One region of the Plantactinospora solaniradicis genome, then DNA from elsewhere that is predicted to be linked to it. Evidence: predicted binding sites of a transcription regulator. Region 1 holds the regulator's gene; the other holds the start of a gene.
The links. Region 1 encodes HspR, which represses chaperone genes until heat shock. Its sites were predicted from a motif close to TTGAGTNNNNNNNACTCAA; they were not measured.
Positions count from the first base shown of each region.

Region 1 (6,081 bases):
CGGACGCCGGGGCGTTCCGGGCCGCTATGACCCTCTTCGATGCCCGTCCGACGGCTGGCCGGAGCCGGTGGGGAGGCCGATCGGGGGGTTGCGTCCATGTGACTCAAGTCCGACTTTGACGCAGCCGGAGATCATGGCACTATTGAGCCCGGTCCACTCAACTTGCGGTGGGTGCGCTGCGGGCGGCGCCCGTCACCTGCCTTGTAACGAAGCGAGGAAGCGAAGATGGCACGTGCGGTCGGAATCGACCTCGGCACGACGAACTCCTGCGTCAGCGTTCTCGAAGGCGGTGAGCCCACCGTCATCGCGAACGCCGAGGGCTCGCGGACGACTCCTTCGATCGTCGCGTTCGCCCGTAACGGCGAGGTGCTCGTCGGTGAGGTCGCCAAGCGTCAGGCGGTGACCAACCCGGACCGGACCATCCGGTCGGTCAAGCGGGAAATGGGCACCAACTGGTCCGTTGACATCGACGGAAAGAAGTACACCTCGCAGGAGATCTCCGCGCGGACGCTGATGAAGCTCAAGCGGGACGCCGAGGCGTACCTGGGTGAGCGGATCACGGACGCGGTGATCACGGTGCCTGCGTACTTCAGTGACGCCCAGCGGACCGCCACCAAGGAGGCCGGGGAGATCGCCGGCTTCAACGTGCTGCGGATCGTCAACGAGCCGACCGCGGCGGCGCTCGCCTACGGTCTGGACAAGGGCTCGAAGGAGCAGACCGTCCTGGTCTTCGACCTGGGCGGCGGCACCTTCGACGTGTCGCTGCTGGAGCTGGCCGAGGGGGTCATCGAGGTCAAGTCGACCAGCGGTGACAACCACCTGGGCGGCGACGACTGGGACGAGCGGATCATCGAGCACCTGGTGAAGACCTTCCGGGGCCAGCACGGTGTCGACCTGTCCCAGGACAAGATGGCGATGCAGCGGCTCCGCGAGGCGGCCGAGAAGGCCAAGATCGAGCTCTCCGCCGCCACCACCACCAGCATCAACCTGCCGTACATCACCGCCGGCCCGAGCGGGTCCGACGGTGCTCCCTCGGCTCCGCTGCACCTCGACGTGACGCTCAGCCGGGCCGAGTTCCAGCGGATGACGCAGGACCTCCTGGACCGCTGCAAGGGCCCGTTCGAGCAGGCCATCAAGGACGCCAGCATCAAGATCAGCGAGGTCGACCACGTGATCCTGGTCGGCGGCTCGACCCGGATGCCGGCCGTCTCCGAGCTGGTCAAGCAGCTCACCGGCCGGGAGCCCAACAAGGGCGTGAACCCCGACGAGGTCGTCGCGGTCGGCGCCGCGTTGCAGGCCGGTGTCCTCAAGGGCGAGGTCAAGGACGTCCTGCTGCTCGACGTGACGCCGCTGAGCCTGGGCATCGAGACCAAGGGCGGCATCTTCCACAAGCTGGTCGAGCGGAACACCACCATCCCGACCAAGCGGTCCGAGGTCTACACGACCGCCGACGACAACCAGCCGTCGGTGCTGATCCAGGTCTTCCAGGGCGAGCGCGACATGGCCGCGTACAACAAGAAGCTCGGCACCTTCGAGCTGACCGGCATCGCGCCGGCCCCGCGCGGCGTACCGCAGATCGAGGTCACCTTCGACATCGACGCCAACGGCATCGTGCACGTCGGCGCGAAGGACCTCGGTACCGGCAAGGAGCAGTCGATGACGATCACCGGCGGCTCGGCGCTGCCGAAGGACGACATCGAGCGGATGATGCGGGACGCCCAGGACCACGCCGACGAGGACAAGCGGCGGCGGGAAGAGGCCGAGATCCGCAACCAGGCCGAGCAGCTCCAGTGGCAGACCGAGAAGTTCCTGGCCGAGAGCGGTGACAAGCTGCCGGCCGAGTCCCGGGACAAGATCGGCGAGGCGCTGGGCGACCTGCGCTCCGCGCTCGGCGGAACCGACCTGGAGAACGTCAAGTCGGCGCACGAGCGGCTGGCCAAGGTCTCCCAGGAGGCCGGCACGCTGCTGTACGCGGCGCAGGGCGAGCAGGCGCAGGCCGGTGCCGGGGCGGGCGCCACGGACGGTGGGCCGACCGGTGCCAAGGCCGGCGACGACGACGTGGTGGATGCGGAGATCGTCGACGAGGACGACAAGAAGTGACCCGTCACCTCCGCAGTCACGTTGCCCGTAAGCAAGACGGATCGAGGTAGTCGTATGACGGACAAGCCACGAGCCGTCGATCCGGACACCGTCGGATCGACGCCGGGTGGCTCCGCGCCCGGCCGGGCCGAGAGCACGGCCGGCGAGGGCATCGTCATCCGGGACAAGCGGAAGATCAATATGACCGGGGACAAGGTCAGCCAGGGCCGGCACGCCCAACCCGACGGGGCCGGCGAGACGGACGCGGCCGGCACGCCGGCCGACGGTGCCCCGACGGCGGTGAAGGATCCGAACCCGGATCCCGAGCCGCCGGCGGGCGCCGAGGCGCCGACCGTGGCCACCGGGGAGGTCGACGACACCGAGTCGAGCGGCGCCGCCGGCACGGTCGACGACGCGAAGTCGATCGACGGTACGCCGGACGTGCCGGACTCGGCGGCAGTGACCGACCAGGGCGACGTGACGGACGAACCCGACGCCGCAGCGGACGAGCCCGCGCCGGCCACTCCGGTGGTGGACGACGCCGAACTCGCCGAGGTGCTGGAGGCGGAGAAGCCGTCCGGCACCGAGGGCCCGGTGGTGGACGCTCCGGCCACACCGGTCGGTGGCGGCGCCCCGGAGGTCGACGGCCCCGGCCCGCTGGGTGCCGAGTTGGCGGCCCTACGCGCCGAACTGGACGAGCGGACCAGGGACCTCCAGCGGGTGACGGCGGAGTACTCCAACTACCGCAAGCGGGTGGACCGGGACCGGGGACTCGTGGCGGAGCAGGCAACCGGGGCGGTGCTCGTCGCCCTGCTGCCCGTACTCGACGACCTGGACCGGGCCCGGGAGCACGGCGACCTGGTCGGGCCCTTCGGCACGGTGGCCGAGCAGTTGAACGCCACGCTGGGCAAGTTCGGGCTGACTCCGTTCGGCGAGAAGGGCGACCCCTTCGACCCGAACCGGCACGAGGCGGTCGCGCACCGGACCTCCGCCGAGGTCACCGAGTCGACCTGCGTCGAGGTGATGCGCCGGGGCTACCAGCTCGGCGACCGGGTGTTGCGGGCCGCGCTGGTGGCGGTTGCCGATCCAGAGTCGGAGTGAATGGCCGCGAGCGAGGGTGATCCGGTTTTGCGTGGTCGAGGTACCGCCCGTCCGGGGTTCGGGTTCGTAGAACCGGGTACGGGCGGCGCCTCGACCACGTCACAGGGAAAGGGGGTGGACGATCGATGAGTTCCAAGGACTGGCTGGAGAAGGACTTCTACGCCGTGCTGGGGGTGGACAAGTCCGCCTCCGCAGACGAGATCAAGAAGGCCTACCGGAAGCTGGCCAGAGAGTCGCATCCCGACCACAACCCGGGTGACGTGCAGGCCGAGGAACGGTTCAAGACCGCCTCGGAGGCGTACGACGTACTCGCCGACGCGCGCAAGCGCAAGGAGTACGACGAGATGCGCTCGCTCTTCGGCTCGGGCGCGTTCCGGCGGAACGCCAGGGCCGGTGGGCAGCCCGGGGGCTACCCGTTCGACGTCTCCGACCTGTTCGGCGGGGCGGGTCAGCCGGGCGGCGCCGGTGGTGACCGCCGGTTCGGCGGTGCCGGATTCTCCGACCTGTTCAGCTCGATCTTCTCCGGCGGCAGTGGTCCGGCCCGGGGCCGTGGTCCGGCCCGGGGGCGGGACGTCGAGGCCGAGGTGGTGCTGGACTTCGACGACGCGGTACGCGGCGTGACGGTGCCGCTGACGCTGCGCGCTCCCGGCGTCTGCGACACCTGCCACGGCGACGGGGCCAAGCCGGGTACGTTGCCCCGGACCTGCCCGCAGTGTCACGGGGCCGGTGTGGTCACCCGGAACCAGGGGTCGTTCAGCTTCTCCGAGCCGTGCCGGGAGTGCCAGGGCGTCGGCACGATCGTCGACGAGAAGTGCCCGGAGTGCCGGGGCACCGGCGGGGTGACCAAGTCGCGCACCCTCAACGTGCGGTTCCCGGCCGGGGTCGCGGACGGCCAGCGGATCCGGCTCGCCGGGCGCGGGGAGCCCGGTGACCGGGGCGGTCCGGCCGGCGACCTGTACGTGCTGGTGAAGGTGCGCAACGACGAGCTGTTCGGGCGCAGTGGCGACGACCTGACGCTGACCGTGCCGATCACCATCGCCGAGGCCGTGCTCGGCACCGATCTGCGGGTGCCCACCCTGGACGCCCCGGTCACGCTGCGGGTGCCGCCCGGTACGCCGAGCGGTCGTACCCTGCGGGCCCGGGGGCGGGGTGTGGCCCGGCGCGACGGCCAGGCCGGTGACCTGCTGGTGACCGTGGAGATCGTGGTACCCGAGCAGCTTTCCGCCGAGGCGCGTGAGGCGCTGGAGGCGTTCGCCGCACAGACGCCCCCGGCGGGACGGGAACATCTGGACGCCCGGGTGCGTCGTTTCAACTGACCGGTCAACGCGGAGGTGATCAAGGTGGCTGATGAGTACGTCGTCGTCTCGATCGAGCAGGCGTCCGACGCCAAGGTTTTGATGATCTCGGTGGCGGCCCGGATGGCCGGGATGCATCCGCAGACCCTTCGGCAGTACGACCGGATGGGCCTGGTCCAGCCCGGCCGCGCGCCCGGGGGCGGACGCCGGTACAGCGCCCGGGACGTCGCGCTGCTGCGCGAGGTGCAGCGACTCAGCCAGGACGACGGGGTCAACCTGGCCGGGATCAAGCGGATCATCGTTCTGGAGCAGCTCGTCGACGAACTCCAGCAGCGGGTGGCGCAGCTGCAGGCGGAGCTGGACGCGGCGTACCGGCGGGTGGCGGAGTTGGAGGCGCTCGGTGGGCTGCCCCGCCGCGACCTGGTCCCCACCACGCGGGCCTCGACCGCGCTGGTGGTCTGGCGCCCACGCCGGTCCGGTCCCTCGGCCTGACCGGGCCCACTCGGGCGCCATTACCCGAAAGCTTTCGAAAGCGGCGCTTCCGTGGATCTAGTAATCCCATCCGGCGGCGCTGGGAAATGATTACCTCGAACGCGCAGGATTCATTACCCCGGCAATCGGCGTGAGGGTCGATCGTACGTATTGGCGACGTCAAACCGTTGATCTGATCGCCACCGCGTTCCACCGCATGCCGACGCGTTCATGAGACGCACCGTCGATCCGGTCCGACCCCCGACCGGTTCGACCATGCTGGCCGACGAGCCTAATGAATCATGATGTCCGACCCGGCGTGGCCTGTGTGCCCGTCGGGCGCTGGTTAATGGATCAGATCCAGAATCATCCGACCGGCGCGGGAGTGAAGATTTCATGAAGATTAATTAATTGACGTCAATCAATGTAATGACTATGGTGAGCGGCGGGCGCGACCGCATCGCGACGACCGGAAGGAACTAGTATGTCCAACGTGATGGCTGTCGGCGGCGTACTCGCGGCGGCACTGTTTGCCTCGACGGTAACTACCGAGCCCCTGGCGGCCCCCGCTGAGCGGATCACCATCAGCGTGGAGACCGTCAACGGCTCGGGCTGCTCGGCGGGGACGGCCAGGGTGAGCACCGCAGCGGACGATACGTCCTTCACGGTCACCTACAGCGACTACTACGTCCTGGCAGGCGACGGGGCGAGGCCGACCGAATCCCGGAAGAATTGCCAGCTCAGCCTTCGGGTGCAGATCCCTCAGGGCCTCACGTTCGCGGTGGCCCAGGTGGACCTGCAGGGCTTTGCGCACCTCCAGCCGGGAGCCACCGGCTCGCAGCACTCGCACTACTACTTGATGGGCACCTCGCCGACCGCGCAGACGAGCCACGAGTTCAAGGGGCCGTACAGCGACCACTGGCGCACGTCCGACCGCGCCGCGGCCCTGGTCTACGCGCCGTGTGGCGAGGAGCGCAATCTCAACGTCAACACCGAACTGCGGGTGGATGGCGGCGGTTCTGGCAACGGCACGAGCTTCATGGCGATGGACACGACCCGCGGCAGTGTGCGCAGCGTGTACCACCTCAGTTGGAGAGACTGCTGATCGCGCTGCCGCAGGCGTCTCTTGACCGCG
Region 1 covers NZ_JBHSPR010000018.1:164,527-170,607, reverse strand. Annotated here, with positions in the region: gene dnaK (molecular chaperone DnaK) at 226-2,100, shown strand; gene grpE (nucleotide exchange factor GrpE) at 2,155-3,180, shown strand; gene dnaJ (molecular chaperone DnaJ) at 3,306-4,496, shown strand; gene ACFP2T_RS22480 (heat shock protein transcriptional repressor HspR) at 4,521-4,967, shown strand; gene ACFP2T_RS22475 (DUF4360 domain-containing protein) at 5,431-6,051, shown strand.

Region 2 (6,081 bases), 150 kb from region 1:
GGGTGTACTCGGCGGCGATCCGGCCCAGCGCCTCGTCGGCGATGCTCACCTCGTCGGCGGTCAGTCCGGCCCGCTCCAACTGCCTCGGCAGCAGGTGGTCCCGGGCGATCGCGACCTTCTCGTCCTCGGTGTAGCCGTCGAGGGTGACCAGTTCCATCCGGTCCAGCAGCGGACCGGGGATCGCGTCGACCACGTTGGCGGTCGCCAGGAAGAGCACGTCCGACAGGTCGAGGTCGACCTCCAGGTAGTGGTCCCGGAACGTGTGGTTCTGCGCCGGGTCCAGCACCTCCAGCAGGGCGGCGGCCGGGTCACCGGCGTACCCCGCCGAGATCTTGTCCACCTCGTCGAGCAGCACGACCGGGTTCATCGAACCCGCCTCACGCAGCGCCCGGACGATCCGGCCGGGCAGCGCGCCGACGTACGTCCGGCGGTGGCCACGGATCTCGGCCTCGTCCCGGATGCCGCCGAGCGAGACCCGGACGAACTTCCGACCGAGCGCCCGGGCGACCGACTCGCCGAGGCTGGTCTTGCCGACTCCGGGCGGACCGCCCAGGGCCAGCACCGCACCCGAGCCACGGCCGCCGACCACCTGGAGGTTGCGGGCCGCGCGCCGGTTGCGCACCGCCAGGTACTCCAGGATCCGGTCCTTCACGTCGGACAGGCCGGCGTGGTCGGCGTCCAGCACCTCCCGGGCCTGGACCAGGTCGGTGTTGTCCTCGGTACGCGTGCTCCACGGCATCTCCAGCACCGTGTCGAGCCAGGTACGGATCCAGCCCGCCTCCGGAGAGGCGTCGCTGGCCCGCTCCAGCTTGCCGACCTCGCGCAGTGCCGCTTCGCGTACCTTCTCGGGCAGTTCGGCGGCCTCGACCCGGGACCGGTAGTCGGCCGAGCCGTCCGGCTCGTCCTCGCCCAGTTCCTTGCGGATCGCGGCGAGCTGCTGGCGGAGCAGGAACTCGCGTTGGGACTTCTCCAGCCCCTCCCGCACGTCGGAGTTGATCTGCTCGGTGACCTCCTGCTCGGCCAGGTAGTCCCGGACCCAGGTGACCAGCAGTTCGAGCCGGCTGGTCACGTCCGGAGCGCCGAGCAGTTCGATCTTCTGTTCCAGGGTGAGCCACGGCGCGTAGCCGGCCGAGTCGGCCAGTTCGGAGAGGTCGGTCATCCGCTCCACCGCGTCGATCACCTGCCAGGCACCACGGTCCTGGAGCAGCGACGTCACCAGCGCCCGGTACTCCCGGGCGAGTTCCTTGGCCCGGCCGGCGGGCGCGGGCTCGTCGATCTCGATCGTCTCGACCCAGAGCGCCGCACCGGGACCGGGCACGCCCGACCCCACCCGGGCCCGGGACAGGCCACGGACCACCGCGGCGGGTTCACCGCTGGGCAGTCGGCCGACCTTCTCGATCGCGGCGACGACGCCGACGGAGCCGTACTCGCCATCGACCCGGGGCACGGCCAGAAGCTTCTTGTCGCCCGTCGCCCGGGCGGCGTCGACTGCGGACTGGGTGGTCGCGTCGAGGGTCACCGGGATGACCATGCCGGGCAGCAGGACAGCGTCGGTCAGAGGAAGAACCGGAAGAGTTGCCATCACACACCTGCCATCGATTAGTTGAGCTTGTACGACTCAAGTAACAAATGGTGCTCCGTGTTCCGGCATGTGACCCAGGCCACCTTCCGAATCGACCAACCGCGGCGATTGTCCTGTTCAGGACCTCCGAAGGCCGGATTCGTCCGGAGTCCACTCCACGAAGAGCGCGGTCGCGTCGTCCTGGAGCTGGTCGTTCTGGTGCCGCAGGATCGCGCCGACCAGCCGGCGCATGCTCTCCGGCGTCGGCAGGCCGTCGGCTAGCGCCCGGGTGACCAGGTCGACCAGGCGATCGACGCCGAACATCTCGCCGGTGGAGGAGCGCGCCTCGATGACCCCGTCGGTGTAGAGCAGCAACTGGTCGCCCGGATGCAGCATCTCCTCGACCACCCGGGGGCCGTCGGCGGACAGGTAGCCCAGCCCGAGCGGCAGCGCCGTCGGGGCCGGCAGCACCCGGCCCAGCCGGCCGCCCCGGAGCAGCAGCGGCGCCGGGTGCCCGGCGACGACCATCCGGAGCGCCCCGGTCCCGCAGTCCAACTCGGCGAGTACGGCGCTGGCGAAACTGCCCGGTCGGTGCGCATGGATCAGCTTGTCCACGCTGCGCGTCGTGTCCCGCAGGTCGAGCCCACAGCGCCGGGCGTTGCGGTAGGCCGACAGGCAGAGTGTGGCCAGCAGGCTGGCCTCGGTGCCGTGCCCGACGGCGTCGAACAGCGCCACCGAGAGCAGGTCGCCGTTGAGGGCATAGTCGAACACGTCCCCGCCGATGTCGTAACAGGGCTCCAGGATGCCGGTCACCATGGCACGGCTGGCGGTGAAGCTGAGCGGCGGCAGTTGACTCCAGACGATCTCGGCGGCGAGCTGCATCGGCTCCCGTCGCCGGATCCGCTCGATCTTGTCGCCGTACGCCCGGCGGCTGATCAGGAGCTGCGCCACCACGGCGGCCAATTCGTCCGCAGCGTCCCGTAGCTGCCCGGGTGACCCGGTCGTGGCGATCTCCACCACGCCCAGCCGGTGGCACCCGTCCACCAGCGGTACCCACAACCGGCCCGCCCGGCCCACCCGCCCGGCACGACGGTGCGTACGGCCGGCGGTGAAGGCCCGTCCGCCCAGACTCCCGTCCACCCGCAGCGGCCGGCGGCGGGGCACGCCTGGCCCGTCCAGGGGAACGAGGAAAGTCTGGTTGTAGTCGACCACGTAGATGACGATCTCGCTGGCACCCAGCGCCGGGGCGACCGCCATCACCGACTGGGGCAGATCGTCCAGCCCGGCACATGGCACGTCGGCGAGCAGCCGGCGCAGCTCGACGATCGGCTCCACGCCGCCACCTCCCCCCGCGCCCAGGGAGTTGGGCACGCGCCCGCCAACGGTACGGCGGCCATCGGACAACCGGCAGGCAGGTACCGACCCGAGCAGCCGGGCCGGGGTGTCGGGGTCAGATCGACGGGCCGCCGAGTCAGTGCGGGATGAACCAGCCCCACCGGGCCGCGCGCAGCAGTGCGGTGTGCAGGTCCGGCGCACCGAGCCGCATGGTGAGCCGGTGGGTCATCTCGGCGACGGCGCGGGCCGGAAGATCCATCGCAACCGCGATCCGTTGGTCGGACCAGCCTTCGAGCAGCATGCCCAGGATCATCAGCTCGTCCCGGCTCAGGACGGGCCGGCCGCTGGGCACGACGGATACCAGCACCAGCGCGACCAGGTGCGACGGTTCCGGAGGGCAGGCCAGCACCACGACCCGGATGAACTCGTCCTTCTCGTCGTTGCAGGTGTGTGGCCGGACCGGCCAGAGGAACGACCCACCGCCGTTGCCCAGGGCGTGCTGCCGGGCGGCTGTCGTGAGCAACGCCGAGCCCGGAGCCAGCAGGGCATGCTCCCGCAGGCCGGGTAGCGGCACGGCCGTGCCGTCCCGGGTCAGCACGACACCGCCCACCGCGTCTCGGACGATCCGGGCCAGCATCGCCACCGACCGGATCGGATCGACCAGAGTGGCGATCCGGGACGCCAGGACGCCGATCAGGTCACGCTCCTCGTTGGTCGGATGGTCCCACTTCTCGGTGTTGAAGACGAGCACCCCGAGATGTCGGCGGTCCCGGGTGAACAGGCCGACGGCCAGACCTCCGCGGAACCCGGCCGGCCGGTAGTACTCCGGCCACACCGGCAGTTCGTCGAGTGGGACCGGCGAGTCCCGGGCAGACTGCGGGGCCGGCGTCTCACTCAGCCCGCACAGGTCGATCTGATCCGCCAACTCAGGGGTACCGAAGTACCGACGGGTGCGGTCGTCGTATCCGGTGGTGGCGAGTCCGATGTACCGGGAATGCTCGTCGTCGCGCAGCCCGAGCCAGGCTGCCTGGAAGGGGAACACCCGGTGGATCAGGGCCAGTGACTCCTCCGCCTGATCGCCCAGGTTCGGTGCTGCGGCGATCCCTGCCAGTTCACGAGCGACACCCGACGCGGACGGGGGAAGCCTTCTCATCAGTCAACTCCGAAACGAGAGACGCCGGTACAAGGCGCAGGGGTCAACGGCGGATCCGGGCCAGGGGCCGCGGTACGTACAGACCCAGCCGCAGCGCCCGGACGGCGGCGAGGGTGCGGCTCGGGGCGTTCAGCTTGCTCAGGATGTGTTCGATGTGCGCGGCCACGGTGCGCTGGGCGATCAGCAACCGGTTGGCCATCCGCTGGTTGGACCAACCGTCGACGAGCAGACCGAGGATCTCCAACTCCCGCCGGGTCAGTCCGCGCAGGTCGCCGGCGGGAGAGGTCAGCACCACCGCGAGCAGGTGTGCCGGCACCGAGGCCGGACAGGACAGTACGGTGATCCGGATGTGACCTTCGGCCCCGTCCGGCGGCTGGTACGGACACAGGAACGAGGTGTGCAGGTCGCCCTCGGCCAGACCCGACGCCGCCACCTCGAGCACCACCGACCCGGGTCGCAGCGCCGGATGCCCCGCCAGCCCCGGCAGCGGCAGTACGTTGCCGGCCCGGGTCAGCACGACTCCCGCTTCCGCGTCGGCGACGATGTTCGACAGGACCACGATGGAGCGCATCGGGTCCACGGCGTCGGAGATCAACGGGGCGAGCAGCCCCAGAAAGTCGCGGGCCTCGTCGCTCGGGTACGCCGGATGGTCGGTGTGCAGGGTGATGAGTCCCAGATGCCGGCCGTCCGGACTGAACAGCGTGACGCCGACCCCCTCGCGGAAGCCCGCCGGCTCCAGGTGTTCCGCCCAGGACTGCAGTTCCGCCGGAGGAACCGGGGCGTCACGGACGCACATCGGTGGGCGATCCCGATCCATCCCGAGCAACTCCATCTCGTCGTAGTGCTCCGAACTACGCAGGTAGGCGAGAGTGGGCTCGGCGTAGCCTGATTCACCCAGTAGTCCGAACTCCCGAAGTTCCGGATTGAGCACGAACATCACGGAGCCCGTGTACGGCACGAGCCGGTGCAGGACGGCCATCAGTTCCGGCACCCGGTCGGCCGCGTCACCCGGTAGTGCCGTGATCCGCTCCACCTCGGCGGCGATCTCTGCCGCGCGGGGTGGGAGGTCAGCCATCCCCTCTTCCGACACGTCGAAGATCCAACATTGCGATCCACTCCCTCGCCGTATCGGTAGACCTGTCAATCGACAAAAACGCGCGGGTGCGTTTATCTAGGAAAACGGCGAGTGATGCCCCAGGACGCGGCGACCCGTACGAAAGGAACTTAGTTCCGACCGGTCGGGTGGCGCTGGGGCAGCCATAGTGGAGGGCGCGCACGCTCCGGCGCGCCCTCCACACCCCTGTCCGGGGCCGATCGGGCTGATCAGGATTCCAACGCCGGGCTATCCGGCCTGGCACCTCCTGCTGTTCAGCCAGAAGTCGGTCGGCGTCCCGGACCTCGACGCGAAGTAACCGACCGTGGTGGTGCCGCCCGGTCGGATCGTGGCGTTGTTCCGGGCGTTCTGCACCGTGATGGTGCCGTCGCCCCGGCCGATCAGCACCGCACCCCGGAGGGCGTGCAATCGCTGCTCGGCCGGGAAGCTCCAGGTCAATGTCCAGCCGTCGATGGCCGTCGTGGCGTGGTTCACGATCACCAGTTCGACCTGCGCACCGCCGGGCCACTGTCCGCCGACGCGGTACCGGACGGTGCAGATCGGGTCCGGCTCCGTCGCCGGCAGCGTGGTCACGGTGACCGGCTCGGAGAACGCCGAGTAGTTGTCGGCCTCGTCCCGGGCCCGCACCACGAAGGTGTACGTCGTGCTCGGGGTCAGCCCTCCGATCACGGTTTCGTTCGGCCCTCTCGGTATCTGGTTGACGTCGCGGACGAAGGTGTTGCCGGCGTCGGTGACCCGGAAGATCTGGTAGATGTCGAGCTGGATGTTCTCGACCGAATGGACCCAGCTCAGCTTCACGGTCCTGTCGGTGATCTCCGACGCGACCGGTCGGCCCGGGGTGGTCGGCGGCTGGTCGTCGCCGGGCGGCATGGTCACGAGCAGGGTCGGCGGAGACTGGGACCGGTTGCCGGCCGCGTC
Region 2 covers NZ_JBHSPR010000018.1:11,210-17,290, forward strand. Annotated here, with positions in the region: gene lon (endopeptidase La) at 1-1,582, opposite strand, end outside; gene ACFP2T_RS21755 (PP2C family protein-serine/threonine phosphatase) at 1,700-2,896, opposite strand; gene ACFP2T_RS21760 (hypothetical protein) at 3,033-4,049, opposite strand; gene ACFP2T_RS21765 (helix-turn-helix transcriptional regulator) at 4,093-5,124, opposite strand; gene ACFP2T_RS21770 (fibronectin type III domain-containing protein) at 5,392-6,081, opposite strand, start outside.
Region 2: the regulator HspR is predicted to act here: its motif matches at 1,604-1,622, upstream of lon (endopeptidase La).